DNA from 4 places in the Sporomusa rhizae genome. Region 4 is predicted to be linked to each of the others. Evidence: riboswitches for the same ligand, from Rfam matches in the RefSeq annotation. Region 4 holds a riboswitch; each other region holds the start of a gene.
The links. Region 4 has a riboswitch for cyclic di-GMP ahead of SRRS_RS07070 (diguanylate cyclase). Riboswitches for the same ligand answer to the same signal wherever they lie in the genome.

Region 1 (5,784 bases), 2.2 Mb from region 4:
CCGGTTGCATATTTTTATTCCAATGGGTATAATATAAGAAAAGGACTGACGTGTTGCAAGCACGCCAGCCCCATAGGTTGTCTAACCGGAAACGGTTAGCCTCGGTTTTGATTATTTAGGAAATAACCGCAGTCCTTGGCTAGGGGCGGTTATTTCTGCTTTATGATTAAAACAACAAGTGTTGCAAATGCTATCATCAGATACATTGCTTCAAATATTGTCATCATACCACCCCCTTTCAAAAAGGGTGTGGCCAACCGCTCCCTTGACAACCTTACGCTTATTATAGCATATTCTGCCAGAGCGAACAGGAAAATTTTAGCTTTAATCAGGATCACTGCGCCGCCTTCACAACACGAAGGCGGTCTTTTTATTTTCCCCGCCGCGCAGTTCGCGGCTCCCTTGCTGCCGGCAGGCTCGTCGCACGGGGCGCGGCGGCGTGGGTTTGGCCGCCGTGGCCGGTGCGCTCCCCTAGCCTGCAAGCGCATCCCGGCAGGCTTACGATGTGCGGCCACACGCTTTTCGTGGCTGCTCATGGTAAGCCGTCTTTTGGGCTGTAGACACCGGGCTGCGGCTTCCCCCTCCCGTTTGTTCGCCGGGAGGGGGTCAGGGGGTGGGTTCCCTAAAGCGAAACCGGGCCGTCTGGCGCCGCCGCCGTCTGATTGCCTCCCGACTAGTGAAGGGCCCTGCCGCGGCCGCGTACCCCCCAATTTGTTCGGCCGCTCCTTAGCGGGGGGTTTGGGGGGTAGTCCTTCCCGACAGGGCGCCCGTAGTCCTCCCTTCCCCCCGAATTTCAATTGCGGCCCACCGCTTGGACGGCAACGCCATTCAGGTGGGATAGGGGGCTCGGGGGGAAGGGAGGACGGAGAGTGGACACATGCTTTTCGTGTCCACGGGGCGGGACGGGCGCGGCCGCGGCAGGGAACGAACGGCTGCTATTACCCGGCCAGGCGAGTGGCGGCAGGTGGCCCGGTGAAGCGGTTGGCTGCCTCCGTCCTCCGGGCTGCGTGCCTTGTTTTTCGCTCCCGGCGACCGGCGGGGCGCCCGGCTGGGTCGGCCGGTGGTTTTGCGGGCGGTCCGGCCGGAGTGGCCTGCCGGGGCCCCGCGCAGAATGCGGGGACAGCCGACGTAACCCCGTTTCCCCGGCAGTCCGGACGCGAGCGGCAGGGAGTGCTCCGGTCTGCGTCCCCTCCCCAGACTAACGAACATCCGCCCGGCAGGATACGGCTCTAAGCGGCAGCGGTGGCGGAACGGGAGCGGATGAGGAGAGTGTAGCGACAGCGGAACGCCGCAAGGAGCGGACGAGCAGCCATAGAGCGGTATCCGTTCCCTATGGCCATTGAGCGGAGTAGCCCGATCAATGAGGCTCAAAAAAGCGGTTTTCTTTTTCGCTAGCCGAATTATGCAGGACTGACGAGGGGCGCATTGGCGCTGCAGCGCCGAGCAAGCCTTTGACAGCCTGCCCCAAGAGCTTCTGTATTGTACCCCCCATCTCTTTAAATGGCTGTGATAATACCTAAATCCAAAACTACGCAGCATCAGCACAATTAGTATCTACGATAAAAAAGCATGCCTCCACTCGTACGACAGTAGGCGGTGATATATTAATACCAGCTGCATTTACCATTTTTCTCTTAAACGTTTCAAACTTGTTACCTTTCCGCTTATCTTGACAAAACTCTAATAGACTGACAATAATAAGGATACTATACTGTTTGTAGGAAGAAAGCGGGTGAATGGGTGCATCGTCTATTCTTCTATCAATATGCCCCCTTGATTTTTTGCATATTCGGAATTTTACTAGGTGTTTTCGACTTTACCAGCGACACTATTTTGACTACACTATGGCCGGAGTACCATCGGTTTACTTGGGTTATACCAAGCTTTATCTTTTCATTGCTAGGGCTGCTTTATGGAATTTTGCTAAAAAGGTTGCACGAAAATGCCAATACCGATCCATTAACCAATTTGCGCAATCGCCGCTATTTCAATAGGCAACTGAACTTAGAAATCGAACACTTAAAACGGAATAGAATCCCGTTATGTATTGCAATGGTTGACGTGGATGATTTCAAAAAAGTAAATGACCGCTATGGGCATAAAGTAGGAGATCAAATGCTCATTGCTTTAGCAGACACTTTTAGAGCAAACACGAGAGCGGTTGATACTGTCGCCCGCTGGGGAGGCGATGAGTTTTCTATCCTGCTTCCCGGCGCTACTGCCGAGGACGGAAACATGATGGCGGAGCGAATACGAAAAGAAGCAGAAACCAAGTTTGCCACCCATGATGTAACAATTAGTATCGGGCTGCTTTACCTAGAAAAAGAGACTAACTGCGATGCCGCTCTAATTCAGGCAGATGAAGCATTATACAAGGCTAAGCAAATAAAAAACAGTGTAATCCTTGTATCCTGACACAAGAGGCTTCCGCCTTCCCGGCTTCTACTTATAAACAATCAGCCCTAAGCAAAAAGCTTAGGGCTGATTGTTTATGAGTATTAAATTATCTCCGCAATCTTTTCGACATCCGACGCTGACGACGCCAGTTGCTGCATGGACGCTGAGATTTCCTCAGTCGCTGCCGCCTGGCGCTCACCGAGTTGCGCAGTCGAAATGATCTGCTCCACTATTATTTTTGTGTCTGAGTTAATGCTATTCAGGATAGCCTTGATATCCTGTACCGCTTTGGCACTGTTATCAGCCATTTTGCGAATTTCTTCGGCAACGACCGCAAAGCCGCGCCCGTGCTCGCCTGCTCTGGCCGCTTCGATAGCCGCATTTAACCCCAGCAGGTTAGAGTTGGCGGCCACCTCGCTAACAAACCGCAATATATCGTCCGTTTTTTTTATTTCTGCTAAGACGTGCTCCCCCCGGCCCTTGATACCGTCCAAGTCTTGCGCAAGCTGCGTGGCCGTTGCCGCTAACTCCTCGGAGGTAGCCGTCATTTGCTCGGCGGTAGCGGCAATGGTTTGCGCCGATTCATGCAATATTTGTTGTGTCTCCAAGCTTGTCCCGGTTGCCATGGCCCCTGCCAGCTTGCCATCTTCCATAATCGGTACGGCAATTGCCTTTATGGCAACGCCATACAATTCTTTTTTCAACGTCGTATGTATTGCTTTTTGCGTTTTTAAACATTGGTCCAGCGAGCCGCCGGCTGCTATTCTATTCCCTTCCCTAACGCCCATGTCAAAGGTTTTTGCCGGTAAAAATTTGACGATTATTCCTTCAGCATTACAAATCATGATGCAGCTGTCGAGAGGCATCAATAGTTGATACTTGGGAGCCGATTCAATTGCATTTCGAAACTCATTCATGCCAAACCCCTCCTCGTTAGTTATCACAGATCCTATTGCTGAAGCGGATAGTTCAACCGGGTATGTAAGCCCAATAAAACAATAACTGCCAGGTTACCTCAGCATATAAAACATCTGATGCAACCTGGCAGTCATAGACGCGCAAGTCTTTAGACCCATAGTTTTGCGCCCCCACTTTTCAGAAGGTTTGCCTACTACTCTTATTTAACAACATTCAACAAATTATGTCAATATACAACATATAAACCCTAATGATTTTTACTGATGCCAACCGCTGCCCCACCAGCCCTTACCGGTCCGCTTCTAAGGCTAGAGAGCTTCCTGCTTCGCGTGCTTGCAGCGGCTTACTGCTTTTTGGCAGAGTCAATTGAACATCCACCGCACGCATTTCCCTCTGCTACGCCGAAAAGTCTGTACTCACAAAACGTAGTGTATCTTCCGTGAGCGAAATTATTTGTTGCGGGTTCTCAACTTCCAAACGCCGCAACAACTGTTCCAGCATTTTATAAATCTCTTCCTTCTCTGCCTGTTTAAAGAAAAAATATTCATTGGGATTATGATCGCCATTGGTATCGCATTCAAGAATAAACGTTTCCATATGGTAGTAAACATTAATTCGCCCCTGATCGGATGTAAGCAAATAGGAACGGTGGATTATCCGGTTAATATCCAAAGCTTCCTTAATCAGCCACCCAACCGCCGGATATTGATCACAGGAAACATGATGCATAATTACTCTTCCCCTCTCTATTTCGGCTCTTCATACAAAAGGCTACCATTAGATTTTTGTGGTGCGGCAGGATTATTTTGTATTGCTTTGCTCTCGATGTTAACTTCGACCCGCCGCTTTAGCCTCTCCTCAAGAATATTTTGAATGGTTTTACTTAACTTGTCGTCTACCGGAGATGCACTGGAAATTTTCACCGTAACCTTATAGGTTCCTTCGCCTTTGCGGTACTCTAACGTGTAGTCCTCTAATTTTGCATTAGGCAGCAAAGACAGTTTTTCCTGTAAAACGGTATCAATGACTTCCTCCGGGGTACTGCTTTTTACCACTTCGACAATTTCCTTTTCTTTTACTTTCGGCAGTAACGCCTGGAAGGTATCGATATTGGTCTTGTCATTGACTTTTTGCACCAGGACCACATCGGCGCTAACGCCTACCGGTTTTCCCAGCCGTAATTCCAGCAAATTTTCCATTTGCCGGATATTTTCCGGCACGATAATTTTCGTCGTGCGAAAAGCGGCATCAATCTCATAGCGGTTGTCCTGTTCCCGGTAGTCTGCTGAAATCAGCGTCGAATGCGGCGCAATCACATCCAAAGATTCGATGAGCGATGTTTTAATAACTTTTTCAATGTTGGCATGACTATACGTTTTATACATGATAAAGGCCAATGGTATGGAAATGACAATCAAGAGCACCACCGGGTACAACATCCGGTAGGTGGTTTTCTTGGCTTCACCTGTTTTACAGGCGCCGTCATGACAACTGTCACGGGAGAATCCCGCCAATTCAAACATAGCGATAGCCGCCACATTAATGGCAATCATATTCGCTAAAAACAGCAAAAAGGCGCCGCTGACCACGGAAAAACTTTGCTTCGCCAGCCCGATGCCCACTACGCACAAGGGAGGCATCAAGGCGGTGGCAATGGCAACCCCCGGCAGGGTAGCGCCCTGCGGCTTCACACACATGGCGTACGTTCCGGCCGCACCGGAAGCCAAGGCAACCACTAGGTCCAATATGGTCGGCGTGGTTCGCGCCAGGACTTCCGGTGTTAATTCCGCGCTCGGCAGCACCAGTGTTAACAGCGCCGCCAGGACAACCGCCGTAACCGCGCCTAACGCCTCCGCCTTGGCCGACATTTTTAACAGCGGATTGCTGTTGGTCGCCACTGCCAGCGCCCCGCCCAGAATGGGGCCCATCAGGGGAGCGATCAGCATGGCCCCGATTACGACAGCCGTGCTGTTGGACAATAATCCGTAAGTAGCTACCGTACAGGATAGTACCACCATCCCGAAAAAATAACGGTCCGGGCTGGCATCCCCCAAAACATTGTTATAGATCGTTTTTTGTCCTTCTTTATCCGGCCATTGCGTCATGAGCTGCGCGAACCTCCCTCTGCATCGTGAATCTGATCTGCTCTCATTTCTTGCTCTGTTTCCAGCTGGCTTATCAGTTTTGCGGCCGCACTCCATTCCATAATCCCGCTGCGCGCCGCATTATGGAAGGCCGTTTTTTGCGCGAGTAAGACAATGCGCTCAGCTTTTTTCTGTTCATCGGCAGCGATGTTTTCATCCGACATATGAAGCCTGGCGATCCTTTGTTCAATTGCCTGCTGCTTTACGGCGATCTGCTCGGCCATTTCATCGCGAACCGATTGGGAGATGGCCCCCTGCCGCACATTGCGGTCCAGCTCCTCCACCGCCACGCGCAGCGACATATTTTCGCCCAATAATAAGTGAT
Region 2 (5,784 bases), 1.4 Mb from region 4:
TGATGCGGCAAATAAATGAAAACAAGATAACTGCAAGCAAGGGGTTAGGGATTGAACCCCAAAAACAGCACAAAACAATTTTGGTTGTTGATGATTCTGCAAACACACGGGATATTGTAAAAAATATTCTGGAGTCCTATGGCTACCAGGTTGATTTGGCCGAAGACGGTATAGTTGCTATCGAAAAGACAGGTAAAAAGATATATGATGCAGTCATCACAGACGTTGAGAGGCCAAACTATGATGGATTCAGCCTTACATTGCATTTGCGTCAGGATGAGCGGTATCGGCAAATTCCGGTGATAATTGTTACTTCCCGTGAAAAAATGGAAGATAAACGGCGGGGAATTGAGGTTGGAGCTAACGCCTATATTGTTAAGGGCGCGTTTGATCAAAATAATCTTCTGGAAACCGTACGAAACTTAATAGGATAATCAGCTTGATTATGAAGGTGGGGGCTAATTTGAAAAAGCTGTTGCTTATTGAAGATGACTGCTTTATGCGGGAAATGGTCACTATGGTGCTGGAAAGCGAAAATTTTGAAGTTGTTGGTGCTGAAACTGGCGCCGAAGCGTTAAGGTTGCTGCAGGAATGTGCCGGGTGTGATGCCGTAATTGCCGACATGTATTTACCGGATACAGACGGACTTGAACTTTTTGAACAAATAAATGCCATTTACCCGGAGGCTATGTTTGTAATGTTAAGCAGTGAGACTGACCAGAAAATTGTTAGTAAAGCCGATAGTTTGGGAATCAAATATATTTTTAAAGATGAAAATTTTGCGGAATCAATTGTAACAACGCTGCAAACTGTTTCTAAGTAATGATTATTTTAGGAGTTTGAAGTAACATGACTAAAAAGATTGAAGCTCAGACGGCAGCGGTACATCCAACAGAAGCTGCGGCGGGTGCTGAGTCAATGAGACTATTCCATGATCTCAATCAGCCGCTTAATTCTATAAAAATGATTTCTGGCGGAATTATGTATTTACTCAATCAAGGGAAAAGAATTTCTGATGAAGAGCTGGTTGGATGTATGAAAGAAATAGTAAATCAAACTGACGCAGTTGCGGAGATTATTAAGAAATTGAAATCGTGAGTTGAAATGGTCGTTGAATCTGGGATATCAACCTGTATATTTGGCTGGTCATAGGGAGGATATCTAATGAAGATATTGCTTGTAGATGATGAACAGCATAGCCGGCAGGCCATGCTGTGGTTCTTACAGTACGAAAACCATGAAGTAACCGATTGTGCTAGCGCTCAAGAAGCGCTGGATAAATTTTCACAAGGGGATTACCCTTTGGTGTTATCAGACATTCAAATGCCGGGAATGTCAGGAATTGAACTGGCAAATGCCATTGAAAAATTACCAAATAGCTGGCAGACGGATATTGTTTTCTTTACTGGGCATGCCGATCTAAAATCGGCAGTTACCGCTTTACGGGCAGGAGTATATGATTATTTGGAAAAGCCAATAAACCCGGAAGAACTGGTGTCTGTCATCGACCGGGTAGCGGAACACCAGGCCTTGCTGCGGGAGAACAAAACCTTAACTGACCGTTTCCGTGATGAGGTAAATGCCGCAACCGAGGAGACACGGCGCGAACTTCTACATATAAAGCAATTCGTGGCTGAATCCATAATGGGTTCTGTCGGCATCTTTTCAGAATGTATGAAAGCCATTGTCCGGCAAGCAGAAAAACTGCATGAGGACCGGACAATTCCCGTATTAATCGAAGGCGAGACCGGGACGGGAAAAGAGATTATCGCGAAGATCATCCATTATGGAAACAGCTTTGGCAGGTTGAGTAATGGGGGCTTTGTTGATATTAATTGTGCTGCGCTTGCCCCGACTTTGTTTGAAAGTGAAATGTTTGGTTATGAACCAGGCTCTTTTACCGGCAGTATGACCAAAGGAGGCAAAGGAAAGTTTGATATAGCCAGTGGCGGAACCTTGTTTCTTGACGAAGTTGGTGAAATACCACTTGAGTTGCAGGGAAAGCTGTTGCGCGTACTGCAGGAGAAAGAGTTTTACCGGATAGGTGGTTTAAAGAAAATAAAGACCGATATCCGGCTTATCAGCGCCACCAACAAGCCCTTGGAACAAAGCGTCGAGCATGGCAGTTTCCGGAGAGACCTGTATTACCGGCTCAAAGTAGCGCATATTACAATACCACCTCTACGGGAGCGCCGAGAAGAGATTTTGCCGATCGCGCAAATGTTTTTACAAGAATTTTCAAAGCGCAAACGAAAAAAGTTTATAACAATTGCGCCGCAGACAGCCAGGATGCTGGAAGGATATGCTTGGCCGGGTAATGTACGGGAGCTGCAGAACACTATTGAATATGCCACGTTTGCCTATGATGATGATGAACTGAAACCCGAACATGTTGGAGGGTTATTACAACAGCGGCGGGAGAAGCCGACGGCATTTTCTAGCAAGAATGACGTAATAGAACTGCCTTTTCCTCCGGAAGGCCATTCGTTAAAAAGTTATACAGAGGATCTTATTTTGAAGATTTTAGCTGCCCATAATGGCCGCCAATCAGCAGCAGCTAACTACTTGGGAATGTCTCGCCGGGCTTTGTCTTATCGGCTCGAGGAAATTCGCAATAGAAAGGCTAATAATCAGATATAGATAACGAAAAACTTCCAACAAAAACTTCCCACGTGGGAAGTTTTTTGTTCGCGTGTGCTACATCAAATTTATTTTTTAACAATTAAACCAAAATCAAAACAATACTTATCGTGGCGAAATATCAAGATTTATGCTGGATTTTGGAGAACGAAACAAGAAAAAGTAAAAGCATGCCAGGTATTGGCATGCTTTTTGCATTATAAGAGTCTAGTCAGCTAACACGGTACTCTGCTAGTTAATAGACGAATCAAGGTGCTAACGGTATCCTTAGGCAAACTTATCGAAAGATAAGGACGCAAAGCTATGGGTCTAATAATCTTAGGATTTATGACTGCCAGGTTGCCATGACAAGTATGTCATGTAATACAATAGCGGTCTTTTTCATTAAGATTGCTTTGGATTTGGAAGGAGATTGTCATGTTTCCGGATTATAATGACCTACTTGAAGTTTTGGCTATTTTATTGCTAGTTCAAAGGAGGATATCTTATGAAGATATTACTCGTGGATGATGAGAGATATAGCCGGCAAACTATGCTGTGGTTTTTAAAGCACGAAAATCATGAAGTAACGGAATGTGCCAGCGGCCAAGAAGCGCTGGAGAGGTTTTCAATGGAATCTTATCCACTGGTATTATCGGACATTCAAATGCCTGAGATGTCGGGAATAGAACTGGCGAAAGCTATAAAGCGGCTGCCTAACAGCTGGCAGACAGATATTGTTCTCTTTACTGGCCATGCGGATTTAAAATCGGTAGTCAATGCGCTACGGGCAGGGGTATATGATTACCTGGAAAAACCGGTTAACCCGGAAGAACTGGTGTCTGTTATCGACCGGGTAGCGGAACACCAGGCCTTGCTACGGGAAAACAAAACCTTAACTGACCGTTTCCGTGATGAGGTAAATGCCGCAACCGAGGAGACACGACGCGAACTTCTACATATGAAACAATTTGTGGCCGAATCCATAATTGGTTCTGTCGGTATTTTTTCAGAATGTATGAAAGCCATTGTTCGGCAGGCGGAAAAGCTGCATGAAGACCGGACAATTCCTGTATTAATCGAGGGTGAGACCGGGACGGGAAAAGAGATTATCGCGAAGATCATTCATTATGGAAACAGTTTTGACTGGTTGAGTGATGGGGCATTTGTTGATATTAATTGTGCTGCACTTGCCCCAACTTTGTTTGAAAGTGAAATGTTTGGTTATGAACCAGGTTCTTTTACCGGCAGTATGACCAAAGGGGGCAAAGGAAAGTTTGATATAGCCAATGGCGGAACCTTGTTTCTTGACGAAGTTGGTGAAATACCACTTGAGTTGCAGGGAAAGCTGTTGCGCGTACTGCAAGAGAAAGAGTTTTACCGGATAGGTGGGTTAAAGAAAATAAAGACCGATATCCGGCTTATCAGCGCCACCAACAAGCCCTTGGAACAAAGCGTCGAGCATGGCAGTTTCCGGAGAGACCTGTATTACCGGCTCAAAGTAGCGCATATTACAATACCACCTCTGCGGGAGCGCCGGGAAGAGATTTTGCCGATCGCGCAAATGTTTTTACAAGAATTTTCAAAGCGCAAACGAAAAAAGTTTATAACAATTGCCCCGCAAACAGCCAGGATGTTAGAAGGGTACGATTGGCCGGGTAATGTACGGGAGCTGCAGAATACTATTGAATATGCGATATTTGCCTATGATGATCAAGCGCTTAAGCCGGAGCATGTCAGAGGGCTTTTCCAGCAACGATGTGAAAAACCGGCCGTATTGCCGATCAGGAGTAATGTTATAGAACTGCCATTTCCTTCTGAAGGCTATTCGTTAAAACGTTATACAGAAGATATAATCATGAAGATCCTGGCTGCACATAATGATAGACAAGCGGCAGCAGCCAATTATTTGGGAATTACTCGCCGGGCGTTGTCTTATAGGCTCGAGGAAATGAGAAACAGAAGAAATCAAAATACTAATTAGCATACAAAAAACTCGCTAAGAGAGGCGTACCAGAGTCTATTATTTTCGCTGCACCACTACTTATTAGGAGGAACAAACAATGAAAACACGTATGCCAATCGGTGCCCAATTGGGTGCGCTTATGGGAATAGCCTTGCTGCTTATGGTTATTCTGCTAACGATAAGTATTTATCAATTCAAAGGAACCAGCAACTCTTATCAAGAGATGCTGTCTGTTACAGTGTCGCGCACCATGGCTTTGCAAAGTGCTCAGGACGACTTTCATGAAGGGCTGAGTGATTTACGTGCCTATGTCGCTTATGGTGATGAAAAATATGCAACTGAAACCCTGAATTTGATGAAAGAAAGCTATGGCAAAATTAAGACGGCTACTGAATCCATGAATGCAAATGATAACAAACAGGACGGGGAGAAACTTCAAACCGTGATGCTTGCCTATATAGATGATATTAAGAAATTTATTGCATTGAAACAAAGTAACGATCCGAGCTCTGCCAATGTCCTGGCTGGCACTAGGCAAAAAACCGAAATCGTTAACAATCTTTTCAATGATGTTATGACCGCTCAGGATGTAGCCCTAAAACAACGAATAAACTATCTAAGTGAGAAACAGGCTGAAGTATTCAAACTGGTAATTGGATCAAGTGTACTAGGTATCATTGCTATTACCGCAATTTTGATCTGGTATAGCCGTCAATTGGCACGCCGCATGGCTAGTTTGCGTGTCCAGCTTGTGGCACTTAGCGAATTAGATTTATCTCTTAAGGATACTAATGCTACTCGTAATGATGAATTAGGAGATATGGCTGAAGCGCTAATTACTATGAAACACTCGCTCAGAGAGATTGTCCGTTCGGTTAGAAATGAAGCTGACTCACTGGCAGCTTCCAGTCAGCAATTATCATCATCGGTGCACGAGCAGCTGCAAGTATCGGAAAACATTGCCAGAACTATTACTGACGTCGCAGAAGGTGCGGATCAAAATACCAGTCATATTACGGAAATTTCTGCGGTTATCGAGGAAGTTAGTGCCGGGGCTGAGCAAATGAGTGCCAGCGCTTCTCAGGTTAATAGTGTTACTCAGGACGCGGTCGGTGAAGCTAACCAGGGAATGCAACTCATTCATAAACTGGTTGCCCAAAATAACACCGTCGAAAGATCAATGGCCGATATTAATAATG
Region 3 (5,784 bases), 2.7 Mb from region 4:
GACTCGGATGTACCTCTAAAAATCCGGAATAAAACACCTTGCCGCGCTGCCATGCCAGCGGCTTACTGTTCACTACATCCTTTACGGTAGCAAAAACCTGAGCGGATTGCCCTGGCTGTGTAATAACCACGTTCATCCAATCACTAAGGAACATGTCTTTCTTATAGTTAATAACCGACCATCCGTTGGAAACTCCCTCTAATTTAAAATCTTGCCACTGTAAATAGGCTGCCAATTGCTCAATATTCTTTTCAAACCAGATTATCTTCGGGGCATGTGCTATTTCTTGCAATAAACCCTGCGGTAATATTACATCTCTTAACCCCACATATACAACCAATTCTGCGTCTTGCAGTGCGCCTGCTTTCCATTCTTCCAGCGCCATCGGCTGACAGTCTAAGTCGAAATGCCCCAAATGTTCAATTAAGGCGTTAACCAGCGGAAAACTGTCACCAAAGCGGTTGGGGCTATCATAGAGAATATATGTCTTTACCCTTGGAGCACTGCCATAACTGCTTGTTGGCGAACAAAGAGCAAGGATGAATACAGCAAGCAGAAAAAATATAATTGCTCTCTTATTAACCCCTGTCATAATTAAGTTCTTCCTTAGCTCGTTCATAGGCTTCCAGGACATCCGCATCGCCCTCTCTAATACTAGAGATCCCAATGCTCGGTTTTATACGAATAACTTTCTTGGTACCCCTAATCTCTGTTGTGATACGATCTAACGCCTGATGTAATTTTTCTATAACAACTCTAGCTCCGTCTTCGTTGGTTTCAGTAAGTACAATGCTGAGCATGTCAGAACTAATCAATGCTTTAATATCAGAGAAACGCGTCTGAGCTTCTACCTTCTCAGCCACCGATTGTAAAATTTTTATAGAGTCCAGTTCCCCGTATATTAGCCGCAGTTCATCAAAATTCGATATTCTGATCAACAAAATAGAGAAACAGGTTTTATACCGCTTGGCACGGACAAATTCCTCATCCAGTTTCCGGAAAAATCCCTGACTATTATATAGACCGGTCGAAGCATCAAGCGTTACCAATTGCTCTAGATTCTTCTTATTCTCCAACTCTTGTCTATATCTAGAAACAACCAGCGATAGCTGGCCTGCCAATATGCTGCTGAGTGGAAAAAAGAACAGCCAGGATATATAAGCAAAATTAACCTCAACAATCCGGTTAACAATGGATGTTTCATAGATAATATAACTACCGAAAGCAAAGGTAAGGACAATAGCTGCCATCAAACCTCGTTGTAAGCCTAATGTATAACTAAGATTCATGTTGAACAGCATACAGGCAAAGGGGATAAACAAGTTAAAAGACCCCATACTTGGCGCATAAAGCAACATAATCGCAGTAACAGCCAAAATAAATACCAGCATGATATTAAAGAAAAGAATATCCTTTCGTATGAACATATCATTGGCTATCATTCTTGATTTCCACCGTCCTCAACATTAAAAGTGCTTCTAACTGATCAAAAGCATAAACAAGCCCGGTCTCCGGCTCGCCAAAACCACCCGCAAAGGCGTTTTTGTCACTAATTTGAAGATCCAGTGTCTGGCGGTAACACCATTCGCCTGCCTCAAATTCATTATTTAATACCAAAAACCGTGCTGCTAATGCATATATAGCAGTAGACTCATCCTGATCGGCGGGTGTTCCGTCAGAATTATAGTGATTATATATCTTTCCTTGCTTTATTTGTGTTTTTAAAAAGCTTATAAAGGAACTAGTACTTTTCCCAGCTTTATATACATCGATTGCGGTATATAAATTTTCAACCATATTAATGGAAGAAGGCCAAATATATTGTTTAGTATCGATTTTAAAAGTTTGCGGGTAGAAACCGTGCTGATTTTCCGGCATATTACTTAAAATGCTGACGGCATTTTTATGTGGTACAGACCAATTCGCATTAACTTTACTTAATTTTTCCATAGTTTCTACATCCAGATAAAACAAGGAAACCTCATTTGCCCTACTTTTAGCAGTTCCATCATAAAAGTCACAAGGGTAGCCTTGGGTATCCACATCGAACTTGTAGATGTCTTCCGCCAGCTTTTCTATTTGCTTGTCATAATTGCCAAGTTTCTTTTCGTTTGCAATAAAATAAGCCTTAGCGATTCTTAAATCATCAACTAAAGCGGAGGTAGTTTCACCCTTTTTGCTAATGACATCAATCTTCCAATAATAGTAACCGGAAGGATCTCTAAAATATTTGTCAGTTGTAGCAGCATACTCGTTAAACAGTTTGGCGTCACCAAGCAAAGCAGTGTACTCCATAGCTTGACCCATGGATTCACTTACACCATATGTGGCAGGCGACTTGGACTCAACCAAATATCTTATTATACCTTTCGAACTCCGCATTTTTGTTTGGAGGAACTGAAAGCCTTGTATTTCCTCGGGCTTAGGGTTATTAACTAAGGTTGAATCCGGATTCACTTTTGCCTCCGTTAATTTATTATTCGTAGGTTCATTAAAAAACCTGAATTGTACTATAACTGCCAGTACAATCATACATACAAAAAACAATGACCTTTTTTTCATTGCATTTATCTCCTTTCTCAACTTTCATTAAGAATAAAAACTAAAAAATAAAAATTAGCTGCAGATCATAATTATACCTACATTGGTACTTCTTGTATATATCCTTGGGAAATTTATTTTCTGGAAATTCATGAAAAGAAGAAGTATTATGTAAGCTTTATAAACAAAAAGACAGGCCACTGCCCGTTTCACGAATCTCATTGTTGGAACTGCCAAATAGCTAAATTCTCTAAACTATATTAACTTAATATAGTTACCATACCAGTTTGATAAAACAAAAAAAGCCGGTTACACTCACAAAATTATTGTAAGAGCAACCAGGCAGTCATAGGTAAATTTTCCGTTAGACCCACGGCTTTGCGTCCCTGCCTTTCGACAGGTATGCCACCATCATTTAGTTATTTTACCTATATTTTACTTGGAGGATATGGAAACTGTCAATCAAAAAGTTAGATAAATTTTACATATCTGTGTTATAAAAGCCTTTTACTAGTTACCTGAAAGTCAAAAAACTGTACTTAATAATCTCTCTCGCCTAACCAATTTTTGCTTAGTAAAAAAACAGCCTTGAACTCCCTGCCGGCGATCTGGCTTACGTTCAAGGCTGTTTCTATTTAACCATGCTTTCTATACTTTTTAAATCATGGGAAGTTATTTATAAATTCTTCTGTCCAACGCTCCGGCTCAGCACCTGCAATCCAACAGTCAAAATAATAATGATGGCGGCAACTGTCACCGCCGTTGCCAAAGACTGCGTCAAGGCATTGCCAAAATAACAAAATGCAATCGCGCCAGGGATACTACCGATCACGGTCGCCGCAAAATACGGCCAAAAACTCACCTTGGATAACCCGGCAAGAAAACTTACCGCATCCCACGGGAAGATAGGAGCTAGACGCAGCACTAACAACGTCCTGAACCCGTGTAGCTCAGTCTGGCTATCCAGTTGTTCCAGCAGTGTCCACTTAGGCCAAAACCGTTTGAGTCTTTCGCGTCCCAGCAGCCTGGCTGCCCCAAAACACAAAGCGGCACCAAACAATGTACCAAAGATGAGATATATTGTTCCCCACAGCGGACCAAATGCCAAACCGCCGGCAACGCCCATAATAATAGCAGGAAAGAAGAAAAACGGACGAACGGCATTACCTAGCACATACAATAGCGGTCCCCAGCAACCGAATGACAGAATCGTATCCCGGATTGTCTCCGGTCTAAACCGCTCAACGCCGAACTCATGCACATATATAATTCCCAGTACAATTAACCCCGCAAGATAACCAGCCGGTCTGATCGCAGTTTGATTATAATATCTCATAACGGTTAATTATAGCCTCAAAAATTCCAAAATGTAAAGAAAAATATGGAATAAACTAATCCACCGGTTCGTAACGAATTTCCCATGTCAGCATACCGTCCCGGCTGCTGTCCTTAAAAAGCCGCCGTTCATGCATGCTGTAGCCTGTTACTACTATTTCGACAGCCCGCTTTTCCGGAGCAAATCGTTTATTATTTGTACCGGGAACAACCTTTTCAACCTCACCATTGTCCCATACAATCTTAATTACTGATTTATCGGCATGTTCACCGGTTGCCTGGAAGTTGACTATCGCTATATCTTTGGCCGCGCGCCCGGCAATCGCCTGCCGCAACTCTATTTTCCCCTTAAACGGTACTTCTGTTCCGCGGACAATCCGCAATGACGGCAATGGCGTAATTGTAACTTTACTAGACAAGTCTTCGGCTTCCGTTACGCCTATTTCAGGAGTAACAGGAACAACCGAGCTCTTATCCGTCCCTGTAAAAAACATATAAACCGCTACAAAAACAAACATAGCCATAGCGCCTACTGCAAAACTTTTCCACGAATTCACCATAAAACAAACCACCTCTAAAGCAAGACTTTGCCTACCCCTTCTACTAGATGTATTTAGAGTATATCATTAAAATGTCAAAGAAGGAATGTCCCTGTTGCAGAGACATTCCTTCTTTATTGTTTACACTTTACAAGTTCTATAATTCCACATTATCCTTGAGACCGGGAGTAGTAATGACTTTTCCATCGGTAGTTACAATTATTGCCTCTACGCCGGGGAATTGCTTTAATGCCTCCATACCGCGTTCTAATCCCAAAACTATAAATCCCGAACTAGCAATATCGTTAGGAACGTCCACATCGTTATAAACCAAAGTTGTACTGGCTATTTCGGTCGGTTGTCTACCCGTTTTAGGATTTAATATGTGAGCATAACGCACTCCATCTTTAATGAAATAGCGTTGGTAGTCACCAGATGTCTGCATCATGTTCCAGTTCGTTAATGTTACTTTGGCAATAACTCCTTCTGAATTACGTGGGTCCTGTACACCGATTCGCCAAGGTTTGCCGTCCGGTCTTGTCCCAATAACCTGAATATCCCCGCCGGCGTTAATTAAGGCCGACTTAATACCCAGTGATTTTAAGATGGCTGCCGCTCTGGTTAGTGCGTAATCTTTAGCTACGCCACCCAAATCCAATGACATACCCTTCTCGGGCAGATATACCGTGTTATTATTTGAATCCACTTGAATTTTTCTGTAATTGACAAGCGGTAAAACCTTATTAATTTCTGCTTGGGAAGGCACAAACTCTCCTTTATGGCCAATTCCCCATAATTCGGTGAGTGGACCGATCGTTATATCGAAGGCTCCGTCTGTTTTTTCCGAAATGGTTATTGCGTCGTTAATCATTTTGACCAAATCACTATCTACTTGAACAGGAGCGATTCCTGCCATTTGATTAATTTTTGATAACTGGCTTTCGGGATTAAAACGGTCACTGATGGACTGAATCCGTTGGAATTCGTCGAAGGCACTCTTAACTGCTGCTTCTTTATTGGAACCATATGCGGTAATTTCGATGATGGTATCCATTAGGAATTGAGTGTCTTTATAGGGCTTAGGAGAAAATAAAGCCGTCGGGGAACAACCGACAAGGGAAAAGAGCATTAGACAAATTAATGAAATACATACCAATCTGCGTAGCAATATTATATCGTCCCTTCTTTCTTAGTGAGCTTCTTCAAGCATATATGTAAGATCACAGTTAATTTTAATTCCATAGTATCAGAAAAAACCAGCTAAGGCCATAGCTAAAGTATTAATGAACAGCATAATAAAATCGTTCTCTTATCTACTGCTTGAGCAGTAACATTTCATTGGACTGTGCCACGATCGTCAGGTCTGCAC
Region 4 (5,784 bases):
CTGGCAAACTATAATTTGCTTTTGCTAGATGAATTAGATTCGACTAGATTAGCAAAAAAATATTTCAATAAAGATGACTTTGGCCTAATAGCCCAAAAGTTTAGAATCGTAATGGCCAAGAAGTAACTGGGGTGGCTTTCAAAGTGGTGGTAGGGTGGTTAATTTTGATTGGGTAGATTGATTTTTTAATTGGATTTTGATAATAAAATCAAAGGTGGGAGCTTCTATGAAGGTATTAGGTTTAGTGGCGTCACCCAGAAAACTGGGGAATTCCGAGATATTAGCGAAAGAAATGTTGGCCTCCTTGCCGGATGAAGTGGAAAAAATGATGATCCGGCTCACTGATCTTGATATAAAACAGTGCAGCGCTTGTTACGCCTGCCTGCCGGAGGACAAGGACTGCGTCATTAAAGACGATCTGGGTTTCCTGCTGGAACAGATAAAGGCGGTTGATGCTGTTATCATTGCCACACCTTGTTACTTTTTAGGTACTCATACCACACTGAAACTTATCAGCGACAGGCTGATTTCCGTTTTGCAGCAAGCGAAAGAATTTGCCGGTAAGAAATGTGTCGTCGCGGTATCTTACGGAATTACAGGATGGGAAGGGTATGCCCGTGAGGCCGCAGTCAATCTTGCTCGCTTTTTTCATTTGGATGTAGTGGGGACAATGCTGGTCCATGCAGCAAGTCCGGGAGAAGTTGTAAAAACGGAAGTGCTCGATCAGGCGCGCCGTTTGGCGTCAGCGCTCGTAACCGGTGAACAGGAGGCAACCCGTTTGCCGGTTCATGCTTGCCAGTTGTGCGGTAACACACTGCTTAAGCTAATGCCTACCGGGGAAGTAAAATGTCCGATGTGCGGGGCAGATGGCAAAATCGAGGTAAATGAAAGAGAATTTACGGTTCAGTTTGCAATCCCCAGGCATAACCGATTTTCTCCTGAAGGTATGACTGAACATGGTAAAACTCTGGAGGCTATAAAAAATCAATACATAGCGGAACGCCATGAATTGAACAAACTAAGAAAACCTTACCAGCATTATAACTGGTGGATTAAGCCGGAATCAAATGAAAAAAACTGAAGCTCATTAGCAGCTTCAGTTTTTTTTACATAGTGTATGAAAGGGACTCACAGAGTTTTTCTGTTTCTTGAGTTGCTAGATCCTTGGCCGCAATGCCTCGGCCGTAAAGTGGGTTTCATAAGTAAGTATTCCGCTTAATAACAGCAGTGCCAAATAGGCAAATCCTATTTTCAGACGAAATGAAGAATCGGTTGCATAATATTCGTCATGGCGATGTTTCCAGAAGTCCCATGCCCGATGAATAGCTCCGAATAAGATCAGAATGAGAATGGGGCTGAAGCTGAACCACAAAAGTAACCCAATCAGAGGAATGCCAATGAGCCAGATGTAGGGAGATACCGCTCCGGCAATCCGACCGCCATCTAATGGCGACGCTGGGATAAGATTAAACAGTGTGAGAAAATAACCGGTAAAAGCTAAAGAAAATAGCAAGGGAGAATGTAACAGGTAGGCAGCCAGATGAAAGGCCACTGTGGCTAACAGGCCAAATAAGGGTCCGCCATAGGCAATGATGCTTTCAGTTGCCGCATCATTAGGCTGTTCCTTAATACCAATGAGTGCTCCCAAAAAAGGAATAAAAACAGGGGCCGTTACCGGAATGTTCTGTTGCCGGGCTGCAACCATATGTCCATACTCGTGAATCGCAATGAGCAAAACAAAACCAATTGCCCACCATAGCCCGTAAAACCAAGCATAAACACCAATAGTTGCCAGCATGGAGAGGGTGGTTATACCAAACTTACTAAACTTTAGAAGGAACACTAATCCTTTGAGAAATCCCAAAACAGTTTTCCATTTCATTAACACCAGTAGCGCGGCAAATACTCCGCCCAGCCCAAATCGCTTATACCAAGGTGGTCGCACTGGCGGTGGCGTGTTATCCAATTGTTCGTTCATTTCGTCTTCTCTATTCAAGGCAATACCTCAACTTAACATTATTAATTATTGACCATATCCTCAAAGCAACAGATGCATTCACCAATCCCCGCCGGAGCCACTTCTCAGCCTTTTGGGGAGTGATTTATAGACTAAGTCATAAGAATGATCGATTAATCCTCTTATTTCTTGTTCGGGAATACTTCCATCAAGTATCACTGTATTCCAATGGCGTTTATTCAAATGGTATCCCGGGGTAATGCTGGGATATTGTTTTCGCAGTATTTCTGAATAGTTTGGGTCGCATTTCAAGGCAAGATTGTCCTGACCGTCCCGGCGAGACAGTAGAGCGAACATTTTAGACGCAACTTTGATAACAATTACGTCGGGACCAAAAGGGTAATCTTCGACGGCGCCCGGTTTGGCTAAGCAATAAGAATATAAAGCTTTAGAATGCAAGGTTATGCTCCTTTCACAAAAAAACTTATAAGAAGTATTCTATCAGAATAAAAATATACCTTTATTTTGAAACAAGTTGACTAATTGCATACTATTTCTCATTAGATTATAATGATAGTAACACAGGAGGTGTTTGCATGTCCAAGAAAAAAGTAATCATTAAATGTGGAACCATTAACCCGAATACCCTTAAAGTTGCCGGTAAACCTAACCGGGCAATGACTCCAGAGGTTAAGTTGGCCCCCGTTTGGATCGACCGAAAAAATGACTATAGGCGTCATAAAGAAAAGCAAAAAATCCGCCGTTATTCCGATGAATATGGAAACGGCGGATTTTATTTATCTATAAATCCAAATTCTGATATTACTCATCAAAAACGGATTGATGAGTTTATCGCTTTGTGAATGGAAAATGGGTTCGAAAGCTGGAGAGCGTAGTACTTTCGTTTTACAAATGACTTTTTACGACATTTTTTTTATTTTTTGATGATAAAATATTAGTAGTAATTGAATACTTTGAGGCAAACCATCCGAAAGGATGGGACGCAAAGCCGTGGGTCTACAGATTCGTTAGTCTAAGATTGCCAGGTTGCATCATTTAAATCAATGATGAACCGAGCAATCTTTTTCATTTTAAAATGGAGAATAACGATAGAAATTGATTTTTTGTCAACTAATATTCTGCGTTAGTTGATAATAATTAGTTGTATGTATGAAAGGAAAGGAACGAAAAGTATGAATTCAGCAAAGCAAACTATCCTTATTGTTGATGATATACAATTTAATCGTCAATTTTTAAAAAATGTTCTTCAAGATGAATATAATGTAATTTGTGCAGACTCGGGGAAGATGGCTATAGAAATTGTTATGTCGCAACCAATTGATCTGGTTTTACTGGATATAATTATGCCTACTATGGATGGCTATGAAATTTGCCGGTGGATCAAGACAAATCCAGGCACCAAAGATATTCCAGTCATCTTTGTTTCTATAAAAGACGATCCTGAAGACCAAACTACTGGGTTTTCATTGGGAGCAATCGACTATATTACTAAGAATACTGATGCATCTATAATTAAAGCGCGTGTAAAAAATCACCTTGAGTTAAAGAAACAGCGGGACATGTTAATTCAAGAATCTATTAACGATTTTTTGACAGGTATACCTAATCGCAGGTATTTTGATGAAATTCTGGCAACAAAATGGCGACAGGCACTGCGTGATAATGAATATTTGTCCATTCAGTTAATTGATATAGACTTTTTTAAAAATTATAATGATTTTTATGGCCATATAGAAGGTGATCGGTGCCTTAAGTTAGTGGCCGATGCGTTAAAAAAATCGTTGCTACGACCACTTGATATAGTCGCTAGATATGGAGGAGAGGAATTTATAGTACTGCTGCCGCTAACGCCGCGCGACGGTGCGATAAAAGTCGCAAAGAGAATTCAGGAAAACATAAGTGCGTTAAACATTACCCATCAGCTCTCTTCAGTTAATGATTTTGTTACAGTCAGTATTGGCATAGCAACGATAAAGCCTGAAGAAAACCTTGATGCAACGATACTTATTAAACGAGCCGACTATGGGCTCTACAAGGCCAAAAACGAAGGTAGAAATCGATTTATTGCCATTGAATAATTACTATTATTTCCTTGTACTTGAGAAAGTCACCGCTTTAGCCAGCAGGCAAGAGCGATGGCTTTTTTTTCAAGGCATGGCGACGGAGTAATTCACTCGACAGTTTAAAAAGAGAGTGGTAAAATACTATTGAAACGTAACAAATACGTTTTGCTGCATATCAAACATCTCTTTATCGAACTACGACTTATTTATAATAATAAGGAATATAATAACGAAGATAAGTGAAAAAATTCACTCAATTTACGAGGGGTATAATTATGCTGAAATTGTCCATTTGTTTTGGGAGTGCCTGCCATTTACAAGGCGCTTATAGTGTTCTCAATGCGTTTAAAGCATTAATCGACAAATATGAAATTCAAAGTGAAATCGATCTTGAGGGAAACTTTTGTCAGGGACAGTGCACCGAAGGCGTGATTATTAAAATAAACGATGAAATTATTAAGAACGTATCCAAGGAAAAGGTATTTGAAATATTTAAGGACAAGGTGCTGGGAGGTGGACAATATTAACACTATCATAACTCGCAAGGTAAATTGTCAGGATTGTTTTCGTTGTGTGCGTGCATGTCCTGTTAAAGCAATTGGAATAGTTAAAGGGCAAGCCAGTGTTATTCCGGAAAGATGTATTCTTTGTGGCCGTTGTGTAGTGGAGTGTCCGCAGCAGGCGAAAGAAATTGATAGGCAAATAGAAAAACTGACGGCAGCTGTTGCAACCGGTAAACAAGTAATTATAAGCTTAGCCCCCTCGTATATAGCGGCTTTTCCTGAATACTCATTGGAAGACTTGACACACCGATTGATAAATGCAGGGGTTAGTGCGGTTGTAGAAACAGCTACGGCAGCTGACCAGGTTTCGAAGGCGTATGCTCGACATATTAAAGCCGATAATCCTGTCAATCATACTGTTATTTCCTCCTGTTGCCCGGTTATTGTAGATATTGTTGAAAGATATTATCCTAAATTAATCAACAATCTAGCGCCGGTTTTATCGCCAATGCTTACTCATGCCAAGCTTATTCGAAGGGAGTTTGGAGAAGACTGCTTTGTCATATTTGCCGGACCATGCATAGCGAAAATTGCTGAAGGCCGCTCGCTGTATTCTGAAGTGGACGCGGTTATCACTTTTGATCAGCTTAGAGAATGGCTAAATGAGCGTAACGATATGGTTTCGATAATAAATCCCCTAAAGCTTCAGGAATTACCGGAATCAACTTATGCAGGACGCTGTTTCCCTGTAGCTGGCGGGGTGCTTATGCCTTTTGGTTCGCAAGTTTCGGACGAGGATGTTATAGCAGTCGATGGAATAGAAAATTGTCTGGAAGTATTTGAAGGGTTAAGCAAGCTGGAGTTTTCTCCAAAATTCGTTGAGGCCATGGCTTGTGCTGGCGGGTGTATCAATGGTCCTGCTATGGGGACGCATCAATTAATGCAAACCAAAAGGAACAAGATAATGAACTACGCCAAGAATGCTTTGCCTAATACATGTCCCCAGGAAGATGACTTGGCGGCAAGTAATCTGGACTTATCACGAAATTATGCAGCAAAACCGATAAACGCCGTTATACCTGCGGAAGCTGAAATAAAAGAAATTCTCAAACAGATAGGAAAATTTTCTCCCAAGGACGAAAAAAATTGCGGCGCTTGCGGATACAATACTTGTCGCGATAAGGCAATTGCTGTTTTTCAGGGTATTGCCGAAATTAACATGTGCTTACCTTATATGCGT

Region 1: it holds a riboswitch for cyclic di-GMP, as region 4 does, so the genes downstream of both, SRRS_RS17985 (methyl-accepting chemotaxis protein) here and SRRS_RS07070 (diguanylate cyclase) in region 4, are expected to answer to the same signal.
Region 2: it holds a riboswitch for cyclic di-GMP, as region 4 does, so the genes downstream of both, SRRS_RS00680 (sigma-54-dependent transcriptional regulator) here and SRRS_RS07070 (diguanylate cyclase) in region 4, are expected to answer to the same signal.
Region 3: it holds a riboswitch for cyclic di-GMP, as region 4 does, so the genes downstream of both, SRRS_RS22305 (hypothetical protein) here and SRRS_RS07070 (diguanylate cyclase) in region 4, are expected to answer to the same signal.

The regions. Positions count from the first base shown of each region.
Region 1 covers NZ_CP156925.1:3,803,768-3,809,551, forward strand. The annotation lists gene SRRS_RS17975 (hypothetical protein) at 150-710, opposite strand; gene SRRS_RS17980 (GGDEF domain-containing protein) at 1,741-2,415, shown strand; gene SRRS_RS17985 (methyl-accepting chemotaxis protein) at 2,499-3,314, opposite strand; cyclic di-GMP riboswitch class I at 3,430-3,516, opposite strand; gene SRRS_RS17990 (hypothetical protein) at 3,712-4,044, opposite strand; gene SRRS_RS17995 (TIGR00341 family protein) at 4,062-5,420, opposite strand; gene SRRS_RS18000 (Na+/H+ antiporter) at 5,417-5,784, opposite strand, start outside.
Region 2 covers NZ_CP156925.1:170,423-176,206, forward strand. The annotation lists gene SRRS_RS00660 (response regulator) at 1-434, shown strand, start outside; gene SRRS_RS00665 (response regulator) at 464-823, shown strand; gene SRRS_RS00670 (hypothetical protein) at 850-1,098, shown strand; gene SRRS_RS00675 (sigma-54-dependent transcriptional regulator) at 1,165-2,640, shown strand; cyclic di-GMP riboswitch class I at 2,901-2,987, shown strand; gene SRRS_RS00680 (sigma-54-dependent transcriptional regulator) at 3,128-4,603, shown strand; gene SRRS_RS00685 (methyl-accepting chemotaxis protein) at 4,683-5,784, shown strand, end outside.
Region 3 covers NZ_CP156925.1:4,770,418-4,776,201, forward strand. The annotation lists gene SRRS_RS22295 (DUF2334 domain-containing protein) at 1-592, opposite strand, end outside; gene SRRS_RS22300 (GGDEF domain-containing protein) at 579-1,442, opposite strand; gene SRRS_RS22305 (hypothetical protein) at 1,429-2,562, opposite strand; cyclic di-GMP riboswitch class I at 2,872-2,958, opposite strand; gene SRRS_RS22310 (TVP38/TMEM64 family protein) at 3,218-3,877, opposite strand; gene SRRS_RS22315 (hypothetical protein) at 3,933-4,436, opposite strand; gene SRRS_RS22320 (FAD:protein FMN transferase) at 4,573-5,583, opposite strand; gene SRRS_RS22325 (ArnT family glycosyltransferase) at 5,729-5,784, opposite strand, start outside.
Region 4 covers NZ_CP156925.1:1,591,743-1,597,526, forward strand. The annotation lists gene SRRS_RS07045 (class I SAM-dependent methyltransferase) at 1-126, shown strand, start outside; gene SRRS_RS07050 (flavodoxin family protein) at 227-1,081, shown strand; gene SRRS_RS07055 (site-2 protease family protein) at 1,157-1,996, opposite strand; gene SRRS_RS07060 (MmcQ/YjbR family DNA-binding protein) at 2,057-2,416, opposite strand; gene SRRS_RS07065 (hypothetical protein) at 2,554-2,820, shown strand; cyclic di-GMP riboswitch class I at 2,926-3,012, shown strand; gene SRRS_RS07070 (diguanylate cyclase) at 3,151-4,056, shown strand; gene SRRS_RS07075 ((2Fe-2S) ferredoxin domain-containing protein) at 4,317-4,568, shown strand; gene SRRS_RS07080 ([Fe-Fe] hydrogenase large subunit C-terminal domain-containing protein) at 4,555-5,784, shown strand, end outside.